Regions from separate parts of the Bacillus pumilus genome, predicted to be linked through region 2. Evidence: riboswitches for the same ligand, from Rfam matches in the RefSeq annotation. Region 2 holds a riboswitch; the other holds the start of a gene.
What was found. A riboswitch is a leader RNA that binds a small molecule or an ion and turns the genes downstream of it on or off. The one in region 2 is predicted to bind glycine.

Region 1 (6,475 bases), 1.5 Mb from region 2:
CATGACGGATATACGTGTCATCAAATAAAGCTGGGATCTCCTGTTCAGGTACATCTAAATCAGGCAGGCTATAACCAATTCTTCCTTCTTTGGATAATTCAAAAATAAGCGGCTGATCTTGTTTATTCATGGCGATCCCCCAATTCCTTCATGAACGTATCAATTTCTTCTTTCGTTCTTAGCTCTGTCACGGCGACAAGCATGTGATGTTGAAGCTCTGGGAAGTCTCTCCCTAAGTCATAGCCGCCGATGATTCCTTTTTCAAGCAATCGTTTATTGGCTTCTTTTACAGGTTCTTGTAATTTGATGACAAATTCATTGAAATGGGCCCCTTCTACATCAGCAAGCAGTCCATATGCTTTTGCCTGCGTCTTCGCATAGTGGGCTTTTTGTACGTTTTGATACGCAATGTCTTTGATGCCTGTTTTTCCGAGTGCTGTCATGGCAACGGAAGCGGCTAATGCATTTAATGCCTGATTCGAACAAATATTGGACGTCGCTTTATCTCTCCGAATATGCTGCTCACGCGCTTGAAGGGTTAGTACAAACCCACGAACACCATTTTCGTCTTCTGTCTGCCCGACTAAACGACCTGGCACTTTTCGCATCAACTTTTTCGTCACAGCAAAATATCCGCAATGCGGCCCGCCAAACGCTGCTGGAATACCAAACGGCTGTGCATCACCAACGACAATGTCTGCTCCAAGTTTTCCTGGCGGCGTCAGTAACCCGAGTGCAAGTGGATTACTAGAGACAACGAACAGACTTTTCCCTTTATGCGCAATAGGTTCAATGTCTTTTAACGGTTCGACGACACCAAAAAAGTTTGGATATTGCACAAGAACTGCTGCTGTATCTTCGCAGACAGCCTTTTCTAATGCTGCTAGGTCCGTCTGCCCTTTTTTCGCAGGCACTTCAACAACTTCGATGTGCTGTCCTTTGGCGTATGTTTTTAGCACGGCTCTTGCTTCAGGGTGAACCGTTTCAGAAACAACCACTTTTTTCTTTTTTGTATGTCCAGCAGCTAGCATTGCCGCTTCAGCTAATGCTGTCCCGCCATCATACATCGAGGAGTTAGCAAGATCCATACCTGTCAGCTCAGCAATCATTGTTTGAAATTCAAAAATGGCTTGTAGTTCACCTTGCGAAATCTCCGGCTGATAAGGTGTGTATGCTGTATAAAATTCAGAACGTGAGATGACATGATCCACAATGACAGGCTGGTAATGATCATATACACCGGCACCAAGAAACGATGCATAGGAGACCGTATCTTTATTCTTTGCAGCTAATCGGGATAATTCCCTTACAAGCTCTGTTTCAGATGCGGCTGCTTTAATGTTGTATGCTCCTTTAAATCTCACTTTTTCTGGGATATCTGAAAAAAGCTCATCAATCGACTGAACGCCGATGACATCCAGCATTTCTTTTTGATCTTGCTCGGTTTGCGGCAAATACCTATGCTTCATCCTCTATTCCCCCTCGTTATTTGGCTCTTTTATAAAATGGTGTTGCGACGATTTTCGCTTTTAGACGTTTTTTGCGAACTTGTACTTCTATCTCTGTTCCAAGCTGCGCCTGAGAAGATTCAATTAAAGCAAGCCCGACATTTTTCTTTAATGTTGGGGACTGTGTGCCCGTTGTGACTACCCCAATCTGCTTTTCTCCTGAAAAGACCGGATAGTCTGTGCGCGGAATCCCTTTATCTATCATTTCAATGCCGACAAGCTTTCGCTTCGGCCCTTCTTCTTTTTGCTTCTTGAGCGCTTCTTTGCCAATAAAATTGGCTTCTTTATCCGTTTTGACAGCAAAGCCAATCCCGCCTTCTAATGGAGAGATATCCTTTGATAGCTCCTGCCCATAAAGCGGAAGTCTTGCTTCAAATCTCAAGGTGTCACGTGCACCGAGCCCGCACGGTATTAATCCTTTTGGTGCGCCTGCTTTTAATAAAGCCGACCAAATGTGGACCGCATCTTCTGACTGGCAATAGATTTCAAAGCCGTCTTCTCCTGTGTAGCCAGTTCTTGAAACAAGCACCTCTTTTTGAGCAACCTCAGCTCTTGATAAAAATGTAAATGGCTTGAGCGATGTCACTTCTTCATCCGCCACATCTTTCATGATGTCAGCGGCAAGAGGTCCTTGAAGGGCTAGCAAGGCGATTTGATCAGAGACATTTTGGATCAATACGTCGTTCTCACCTTGATGCTGAAGCAGCCACTCCACATCTTTTTCGATATTTGATGCATTAATGACAAGCAAATAATCGTTCTTTTCTTTTTGGTAGACGAGCAGATCATCCACTGTCCCGCCATCTTCATAGCACATGGCTGTATATAGTGCCTTGCCGTCTGTCAGCTTAGACACATCATTGGTTAATAACCTTTGTAAAAAAGGAAGGGCATCTTGACCTTTGATTTCCACCTCACCCATGTGAGACACATCAAAAAGCCCTGCCTTTGTTCGAACAGCTTCGTGCTCTTCTTTAATGGAAGAAAATTGGACAGGTAATTCCCAGCCCCCGAAGTCAATGGTTTTTGCGCCAAACGTTTCATACGCATGAAAAAGCGGTGTTCGTTTCAACATCAATCGTTTCCCCCTTTTTTCTTTCAGTGCAGATCACAAGCTGAATTTTCAGAAAAAAATCACAGCAAAAAAGGACAGAGCGCTCCCTTTTATCAAAAAGAAGTCTCTGTCCTTGCACCTGAAAGTTTACAGCACAACATCATTGTGCGTTTTCCCCTTTGGTGGTTTGCTAAAAAAACGATGAGCAAACACTCTCCAGAGTTGCGTCCGGTAAGAGTACTTTTGCCTGAGAGATTCACTGAAACGAATCAGCTTGCTCCTTCGGCGCCTGCCAGTGCTAAATAACCGCCAAGTCTCTCCCCATACCATCATCCGCTCATATTCTTCACATTTATTGGACATACTATCAAAATGGGTGACTTATTTGCTAGATCACTTACCAACATCCTACCATTAGAAACGGATGAAGAGCAACAGAAAAATCATTAACATTTTTTAAACAACCATTCATTATCGTTCGCTTTTATTCAAATATCTAGTCTTTTCAAGACCTCTTAAAAAATGAAGCGTTTAAATACAGAACAATTTTATCCCCAACCTACTAGAAAGGCAGGCGACCACATTGAATATTCAAACGATTTTTGATCAGGATTGGGCAAGTGAATTTCAGCAGCGGCTTGCAGCAGACGGCCCCTGGGCGAACTGGGAAATGTACCGTTTAGCGACGCAGGTCCAAAAAGTCACAGCCATTGATTCATTTGAAGGACTGCAAGCTCCTGCCCATCTGCCTGCATTCACGCCTTTAAAACATCAGCTTGAAGTAGCCAGAAGAGTCGTAGAAGAGATGAACGGAAAAGCCATTTTAGCAGATGAAGTGGGACTTGGAAAAACCGTAGAAGCAGGACTTATTATCAAAGAATACATGATTCGTGGACTTGCCAAAAAAATTCTCATACTCGTCCCCGCCTCTCTCGTATCTCAATGGGTACAGGAGCTGCGGACGAAATTTTATATTGATGCTGTCGAACAAAAAAAGAGCTACGTGTGGGAGCAGTGTGACGTCGTGGTTTCCTCCATTGATACAGCCAAAAGGCAGCCGCATCGAGACACTATTTTATCCATTGCCTACGATATGGTCATTATTGATGAAGCACACAAACTGAAAAACAATAAAACGAAAAACTATGAATTTGTGAGAAATCTAAATAAGAAATTCTGCTTGCTGCTGACAGCGACGCCTATCCAAAACCGTATTGGAGAAATATTTAATCTTGTCTCCCTTCTGAAGCCAGGTCACCTAGGGAATGAACATCAGTTTAAAGATGTCTTTGCCAAAAAGGATTTACAGCTAGAAGACCATGATCGTTTAAAACAGCTTGTGAATAAAGTGATGATTCGTAACCGAAGGCAAGACACGGGCATTGAGTGGACAAAACGGCATGTCAAAACGATTTCCATTGATTTCTCTCCGACGGAACAAGCATTATATGATGAAATCTGCAAGCTGAAAGAGAACCCGTCCTATACTAAACACATGTTTTCCATCATGACCTTGGAACGAGAATGCTGTTCAAGTCGCGAGGCGGTCTATATGACAATTAAAAAAATGCAGGAAGATGAAAAACATATCCTTGGATCCTCTGCTATAGCGCAAATTATGGAGAAAATCAATCAAGTGCAGCAAAACACAAAGGCGCTTGAAGTCGTTAGGCTTATTCAACAGTTAAATGAAAAAGTCATTATTTTCACCAAATACCGCGCGACACAAATTTATTTACAATGGTTTCTTCAGCAAAATGGCATCAGCTCCGTTCCTTTTCGGGGCGGCTTTAAGCGGGGCAAAAAGGATTGGATGAAAGATTTATTTAGAGAACGGGCGCAAGTGTTAATTGCTACAGAAGCCGGCGGCGAAGGAATCAACCTTCAGTTTTGTAACCAAATCATCAACTACGATCTTCCGTGGAACCCGATGCGTTTAGAACAGCGGATTGGACGTATCCACCGCCTTGGACAAGAGCGAGATGTCCACATTTACAATATGGCAACTAACGGTACCGTTGAGGAACACATCTTAAAGCTTTTATATGAAAAAATTCAGCTGTTTGAAAACGTCATTGGCGATCTAGATGATATTTTAACGCGAATCGATATCAAAGATGCCGAATCAGAACTGCATCAGATTCTCTTTCAGCACGAATCAGACGGTGACATGAAAAAGAAATTAACTCAGTTTGCTTCCTATTTAACAGAAGCAAAAACACCGCTTTTAGAAAAAAGACAGCAAGGCTCATAAAGGAGAGTTGATCAATGAAGCAGCGTGACATACATACCTTTCTTCTCCGTTTCTTTCAGGCAAATCAATGCGACATACTAGAAGAAAGTGCTGGACATATGACCGTACAACTAACCATCGATATGGATAAATTGATTATGAACCGCCCTTTTTATTGGCACTGGCTTGAAAAAACTGGTGGTGTTCCGGAGCCGCGGCAATTGACCCTCATCACCGATCAAAAAAAAGTGGATGATACCATTGAGGGTGAATTTATCCACTTCGGCTCCCCTCGTTTATTTCAAATTTTCGAAGCTGTCAAACAGCAGGGCCGATTTATCCGTCTCTATGAACGAGTCACCCCTCTCATGGCCAACCAGATCGCACTCGAGCCCTGGCTTGGTCTCAATGTGAAAATTTCTTATCTCGCAGATCGAAAGAAGGATAAGCTTTTATCACTAGGACTTCATCTAATACGCGGAGAAGTCGTTGAACAATTTCAAGAAAAGCTGGAAACCCGTGAGCTGTCATCTCAAATTCCCGATTACTGCTTTACGATGAGTACAATGATCAAGCCAGAAAGCGGCGTCAAACGGCTCTACAGTTTAATGGAGCATTACGCCCATGAGGAACCAGATGATTGGGCGGTAAGAGCTGTTCAAAAATGGAAAGAAGACACTGAACTTTTAAACCAATTTTATGAAGGGACTTCAGACACGTCTGTAGAATATGAAATAGAAAGACAAGCACTCAAAACTTTATACGAACCAAAAATCAGTCTAACGATTGAAAATGGCGGACTTTTTTACTTACAGCAAAAAAGAGGAGGTTGACCTATAGGTCCCCTCCCTTTCATGTGACGTACAATTTTCGATCAGCCAAAAGCAACGTTTGTCTGTTTGTATTGGGCGGAAAAATGACGCAAGCAAACTATGAGGTCTTACCACCTGTGTCTTTCCATTTCATGCGTTAAGTGCCTGAAATACATGATTCAGTATTTTAGGAGGGTATTTGTATGGAAAAGAAAACGAACATATTAGACAGTGAATGGGTTCAATTATTACTTGAAGCTCGTAAAGCAGGGCTAACAGTAGAAGAAGTCCGTCAATTCCTCAAATCAAGTGAAAAGTCCTCTGAGTCTCACCCTCTGGTAAGAAGTCATTCTATCAAACCTTTCTGAATGTGCTATAATATCGAAAGGAAGGTGATGACATTGATTGGCCAGCGTATTAAACAATACCGCAATGAAAAAGGCTACTCACTATCAGAACTGGCCGAAAAGGCTGGGGTAGCGAAGTCTTATTTAAGCTCAATAGAAAGAAACTTGCAAACAAACCCCTCCATTCAATTTCTTGAAAAAGTCTCCGCTGTTCTGGACGTCTCGGTTCATACACTGTTACACGAAAAAGATGAAACCGAATACGATGGTCAATTAGATAGTGAATGGGAAAAACTAGTTCGAGATGCAATGACATCAGGGGTTTCGAAAAAGCAATTTCGTGAATTTTTAGATTATCAAATCTGGAGAAAAAAAGCAAGAAGAGGAGTAAAGCGCACATTTTAGCGCATACTCCTCCAATTGCTATGCAGAACTTGATATCAGTCTAAAGACTGACTTTATTTTTTATCTTCGCTGTGTGCTTTTTCGTTTTCTTTCACGTAGCCTTTTTCATCCGTATG
Region 2 (6,475 bases):
GTAGACAAACCCTCGCATTCTTTGTCAGGGCTGTGCTCCTGTGCTCACGAATGTCAAATTCGCTCCGCTCCTGTGCTCGCCCTTCCTAGACTGCAAAGGTTTTCTATCACGCTGAAAAGAAGACAAAGGGCTAAAATGAAGATCATTTTAGCCCTTTGTCAATAATGTAAGACGACCTCCGCTTAGGAAGTCGTCTTTCTTTTGTATTAGAAACGGTCGTTTTCAAAAAGAATCTGTTTCACTTGATCAACTGGCATATCTTCACCAGTAAAGAGTTTGTAAGCAAGTGCACCTTGCCATAGCATCATGCCAAGACCGTTAATGGTTTTTGCGCCAGCTTCCTGTGCTTGAGCAAGGAGCTTTGTTTTTTGCGGATTGTATACGACATCTGTCACGATTAAATCTTCACGCAGAACATCAAGCGTATCATCGATGATGCTGAGCTGATCTAGTGGTTTCATGCCAAGGCTTGTCCCATTTGCTAAGATTGCACTTTCTGCTACTTCACGGCGGAACGCGTCTTTGTCTTCAAGTGGGAAAATGTTCGCTTTGACACCAAATGATTTCATTTCTTCGTTGATGTACGTCACATTTTCTTCAGCTTGAACAAAATATTGATCATTACGAGCAAAAATACTAATTTCACGAATACCAGATTGTGCAAGCTGAATCGCAATCGGAGTAGCGGCACCGCCTGAGCCAACGAGTGTGACCTTTTGTCCAGCTAATTCAACGCCATGCTCAATCAAGTTTCTCACGTAGCCAAGACCATCTGTGTTGTAGCCAATCAGCTTGCCATCCTTGTTCACAACGGTGTTGCTTGCACGTGTGTATCTTGCAGAATCGTCTAGTTCATCTAAGTAATCTAATACTTTCATTTTGTTCGGCATAGAGACGTTAAATCCAGCAGCCCCCATTGCTTTCATACCGTATACGGCTGCTTCTAGTTCATCATTCCCTACTTCAAATGCGAGGTAAGCATAGTTGATCCCTGTTAGTGTATAGCCAAGGTTATGCATCCGTGGTGAAAGGCTGTGCCCGATTGGTGTAGCAAGAAGACCGACTAATTTTGTTTTCCCATCAATATTTCGTTCATGTATGTTTGTCATGATTGACATCTCCTTTAATTATCTAAATAATTTTTTCATGCGTCCAAGAACAAAGACCGCTAGCAATACGCTCATAACCGCAATGATCATATCGAAAAATAACGTCATTTTAATATCGTACGTGCTGACCAACCCACTTGTAATGAGCGGCACGAGAATAAACGCGGAGCTTGCCGCAATGTTGACGTAGGATGAAGCCGTTGCTTTGTTTGTCGGGAATAGTTTCATCATGATACTCATCGCCAGCTGGAAGATTCCCGCTGTAAATAGCCCTAAGAAAAAGGTGCTGACAATCACAATGCTGTATGTTTCGATTTGAAATAATGAAAGCATCGCAAGGAATGCTCCAATTGGATAAATAATTGCCACCATAATAGGTGAAATGAATTTATCTAAGACGATCGACAGCAAGAGAACAGACACCAGTGCACCGATACTAAAATAAGATAGAAGCTGTGTGGCTTGTTCTGTGCCAAGTCCGATTAATTTTAACCCGAGCTGCGGAAGCCATGTCTGCCATACGACAAACAATGCAGTTGACGTGAACCCCATGAGTACAACAGCTAAGCCTTCACCAAGCATTTTAGGTTCTTCCTTCATTTGTTCCTGTACTGGAAGGTCACCTTGTGAAGAGACTTGCTTATGGTTCGGGAACGGCATAAAGATTAAGTAAATCCCAACAAGCAAATAAAGAAGCCCTAGTCCAAAGAACGCCCAGCCCCAGAAGATGTCATGTGCAATAAGGAATGCCAGGATAAATGGAAGAACAGTCGCTCCAATTGAAACGGACGCCTTCACTAAAACAGAAGCTGAACTTGCCTTTTTAGGAAACGATTCTGTCAAAGCAGGATATGTTCCCGAATCAAGTAACGAGTTTGCAATCCCAGCAGAAATCGCAAAGATAAATGCTAGTGTATAACTCGTTGTCGTTGGAATACCGATTAAGAATAATAAGTAAAGAAAGTTTCCTGTAATAATGACAGGCTTACGTCCCCAGCGGTCGGCTAACCGGCCTGAGAAAAAGAGAGCAACCAGTTTACCAATTCCGATCGCCGATACAAGCAAGCTGATTTTCGGAATATCCACATGGTAGCGTTCAGATAAGCTGTCCATGTTGGAAGCTACAATAATATTGATCATGCCGAGCATGAAGTAGTTTAAATACATGCCAACAGACGATTTAATATAAGGATTTTTCATGTTCCCACTCCTATATTTGAAACCCCTTTAGGGTCAAATTCTTGTATACCCTTTGTTATTTCCTTAAAAGTAAATAATATGATGCCCATCACAACACCCCTTGTGTAATTGATGAAAAAAATAATGAATATTCATCTGTTTTTCAATTAAGTACATCGTTCTACTAAAACCTAAAAATAAAAATAGAATTGATAAGAAAGTAAATCTTCATAATTTGATCAGAATCAGAAAATTCCACTTTTAACTGATGTTGATTAAAAAAACGATACTCTGAAATAGGTATAACGATATACTAAAAGAAGCAACGAGATAAATATACTCCTGTGTTTTAAATGTGTCAAGTTTATGACTTTGTGATTTAAAAAAATAAAAATGAAACAAAGAAATAGTTGACTTGATCAATAAAAAAAGAGAATTGCTGCATGCAATTCTCTTTTTCATCATGAGGGAGCGGTTTCTCTAATATGAAGTTGAGGCTTTAATATCAATCTCTGCAGCTCTTCATCCTGTTCGTTCATTTTATGATATAAAAGGTTCGCTGCTTTTACCCCGATGGATCGGGGGAAGGAGGAAACAGTGGTGAGCGGCGGATGGTACATCTCCGCTTCAGGAACATTATCGAATCCAACCACATCGATATCTTCACCAGGCTTAATGTCACGAGCTGATAGTTCTTGAATGACCCCAAATGCGACTAGATCACTAAAACAAAAAATAGCAGTAGGAGGCTCAGGCTGATCAATCACTTGGGCAAGCGCTTCTTTCCCGCCTTCACGAGTAGGTTCTATGTCAATAATAAGAGAATCATCAATCATCAGATTTTCTTCGTCATGGGCTTTTTTGAAACCTTTCATCCGCTCAATCCAAGTCGATGAGGTCTTGATGCCGCCTAAGAAGGCGATACGCCGATGTCCCTTTTGAAGAAGATGACGAATCGCCATCCAAGCACCTTGTTCATAATCAACGCCGACATAGTCACATTGCACATCTGATAATTCACGATTTGCCAGTACTTTTGGGGTGCGAATTTGATTTAATTGTTTGACCGTTCGTGCAGAGCTTTTTGAAGCTGGGTTTAAAATAATCCCGCCCACTCGGTGCTCTACCATTGTGGAAATGAGCCGCTCCTGTTTATCGACACTGTCAAAGGTCGTACCAAGTAAAACAGTATAGCCTAGTGATTCAAGCGTGGTTTGCACGCCAATTAAAAACTCAGAAATAAAGGTGTTAGAAATATCCGTGACAATCACACCAACGATATTTGAGCTTTTTGACCGCATGTTGGCAGCAACGCGGTCGTATACGTATCCTAAGTCCTCCATGGATTGCAGTACTTTTTTTCGAGTGGCTTCAGAGATTCTAGGATTATTTCGAACAACAAGTGATGCCGTTGAAGTCGAAACACCGGCATGCTTGGCGACTTCCTGTAATGTGACACGCTGTTTGTTCATTTTTTTCATTTGTTTTCACCAACTTCCATGGATTTCCTAACTTTGTTCTTGATCAAGAGGGATTTCTCCAGCAAACGAGCCGAACATCTTTTGATTTATTATACATGAATCAAGAGGGATTGATGAAGTGAAGTTATATGGCTACCACCGTCAATCATAAAAGATTTCCATTGACAGCTTTCTTTTAGAGGCGTAAAATATGAAATTATTCAGAAATAGCAACATTTTAATTAAATAACGAAGGCTATGAATGCTGTGGGTCACACTATGGCAGGAGCAGCTTCTGGAGAGACCGCATGAATGTGCGGCGCCGAAGGGTTCACAATCTCAGGCAAAAGGACAGAAGAGTACGAAATATTGTATTTGTAGTGCATGGATGACGCCGTGTATTGCTTTTCGCTATTTTGCTATTCTTTTATGACCGAGAGATTGGAGCGCATCCAATCTCTTTTTTTATGGACTTTTTGAGAGTTCATTATTTCAGTATAAGATCGTGTCGTAGGAGGGCGTTAGCATTGGAACAACAAGAATTGAAACGAGATTTATCAAACCGCCATGTTCAGTTGATTGCAATTGGCGGAACCATTGGAACTGGGCTATTTTTAGGCTCTGGAAAGGCCATTCAATTGGCAGGTCCATCGATCATTTTTGCTTATTTAATTGTCGGGATGGCGATCTTTTTTGTCATGAGGGCACTTGGTGAACTGCTCTTATCGAAGACAGGCTATCAGTCATTAACCGATATTGCAGAGGACTACCTTGGTCCGTGGGCATCCTTTGTGACAGGGTGGACGTATTGGTTTTGCTGGATTATGACCGCGATGGCGGATGTTATTGCTGTCGGAGTGTATGTGCAGTATTGGTTTGATATCCCGCAATGGATTCCTGCCATCATTTGTTTGTTGATTTTACTAGGGTTTAATTTATTAACGGTGAAGCTTTTCGGAGAAATGGAATTCTGGTTTGCACTTATTAAAGTGATTACGATTCTATTATTGATCGGCGTTGGAATTGTCCTTTTAATCATTGGTTTTCAAACAGATGCAGGACCGGTGACGGTAACGAATCTTTGGTCACACGGCGGACTATTCCCGCATGGTGTCACAGGCTTCTTACTGTCATTCCAAATGGTCATCTTTGCGTATGTGGGAGTGGAACTGGTCGGTGTGTCCGCAGCAGAAACAGCCAATCCACAAAAAAACATCCCGTCTGCGATTAATAAAATTCCATTAAGAATTCTATTTTTCTATGTGGGAGCGATCTTTGTTTTACTATGTATCAACCCATGGACTGAGCTCAGTGCATCAGAAAGTCCTTTTGTAAAAACCTTTGGGCTGATTGGAATTCCAGTAGCAGCGGGACTCATTAATTTTGTTGTCTTGACGTCTGCGGCTTCGGCTTGTAATAGCGGTATGTTCTCGACGAGCCGAATTTTGTATAATCTCAGTCATCAAAAACAGGGCCCATCTTCCTTTGGACGTCTGAATAAGCACGCTGTTCCAAGTAATGCACTATTCGTTTCAACAATTGTGGTATCGGTCGGTGCTCTTTTAAGCAAGCTGATTCCAGAGCAAGCCTTTGGTATTGTCACAACCATCAGTGCCATTTGTTTCATTTGGGTATGGAGTATTATTTTAATTTGCCATTTGAAATATAAAAAAACAAAGCCTGAACTGCATGCAGCATCTACCTTTAAAGCACCGTTCACACCATTTGTAAACATTTGTGTTCTTGTCCTTTTTGCTGCCATTCTTGTGATCATGCTGTTTGCGGATGCAACACGCCCGGCGCTCTTGTTAACACCGGTTTGGTTTGGTTTCTTATTATTGATTTATGCACGAAAGAAACGCCGTGCATCATAATGGACGGAAAAGCACAGCCTTTGCATTGGGCTGTGCTTTTGTTCATTTAACGATTTCTAATCCTGAACATATAATTTGCATTCAAAATGATTAAAACAAGTCCAATCACGATGATTGAGAAGAGTTGAGAGTGATTGGCTCCAAGGGAATACACAATCAGAATAAACATGGCACTGGTCAATAAGATGTTCATCATTTGATACGTGTGAAACAGTCCGCCAAGCATCACATGCTTTTCACCTTCGTCAGAAATAGCGAGCAGCTTTTTACTATAATCTTTGTCAGACGGGCTTGGGAGATTGCGATTAGGGTAGACAAGTTGTAGAACGGATATCGCTACATAAGAACTGATAATGGTGACGATAAATAAAGCAACATTGACGAGAATCAGCCAAATAGGCTGTTCGGTAACGATAGCCATACCGGTGGCAATTATGGACAAAATGGTACTCACCGTATTGGATAAAGTCGAATCAGTAAAGGTGCGATACTGTTTTGCTTCGAGTTCATCCTCTTCATCTCCAGATACCGAAAGAGATACTCTTTTCTTCATACGTGAAATCCCTGAAAAACAATAAACAATCAATACAATCGTCAATCCACTGATGACAAGTGTCGCTTCGAATGCAATATCAAGAAGTGTCATTTCAAATTCGGCAGCCAGCAGACAGTAAGCGCCGAGAAAGCCAAGGAGAGCACCTGAGAGCAGTTTGTATACAGTTTTCATGATAGTTCATCCTCCTCGAATAGAAAAATACGTTCAATGGGTTCCTGAAAAATTCGTGAAAGCTTAACAGCGAGCAAGAGAGACGGCATTAATTCATCGCGTTCCATTAAGCTGATGGTCTGACGA

Region 1: linked by a shared signal. The riboswitch ahead of gcvT (glycine cleavage system aminomethyltransferase GcvT) and the one ahead of CKW02_RS19565 (amino acid permease) in region 2 are both predicted to bind glycine.

What each region holds. Positions count from the first base shown of each region.
Region 1 is NZ_LT906438.1:2,213,874-2,220,348, forward strand. Features, by position in the region: gene gcvPB (aminomethyl-transferring glycine dehydrogenase subunit GcvPB) at 1-130, opposite strand, end outside; gene gcvPA (aminomethyl-transferring glycine dehydrogenase subunit GcvPA) at 123-1,469, opposite strand; gene gcvT (glycine cleavage system aminomethyltransferase GcvT) at 1,486-2,583, opposite strand; glycine riboswitch at 2,688-2,784, opposite strand; glycine riboswitch at 2,788-2,895, opposite strand; gene CKW02_RS11305 (DEAD/DEAH box helicase) at 3,146-4,816, shown strand; gene CKW02_RS11310 (YqhG family protein) at 4,831-5,628, shown strand; gene CKW02_RS11315 (anti-repressor SinI family protein) at 5,811-5,975, shown strand; gene sinR (transcriptional regulator SinR) at 6,009-6,359, shown strand; gene tasA (biofilm matrix protein TasA) at 6,413-6,475, opposite strand, start outside.
Region 2 is NZ_LT906438.1:3,747,308-3,753,782, reverse strand. Features, by position in the region: gene CKW02_RS19580 (shikimate 5-dehydrogenase) at 207-1,109, opposite strand; gene CKW02_RS19575 (MFS transporter) at 1,128-2,309, opposite strand; gene CKW02_RS19570 (LacI family DNA-binding transcriptional regulator) at 2,750-3,769, opposite strand; glycine riboswitch at 4,034-4,113, shown strand; gene CKW02_RS19565 (amino acid permease) at 4,276-5,622, shown strand; gene CKW02_RS19560 (DUF3169 family protein) at 5,669-6,349, opposite strand; gene CKW02_RS19555 (helix-turn-helix transcriptional regulator) at 6,346-6,475, opposite strand, start outside.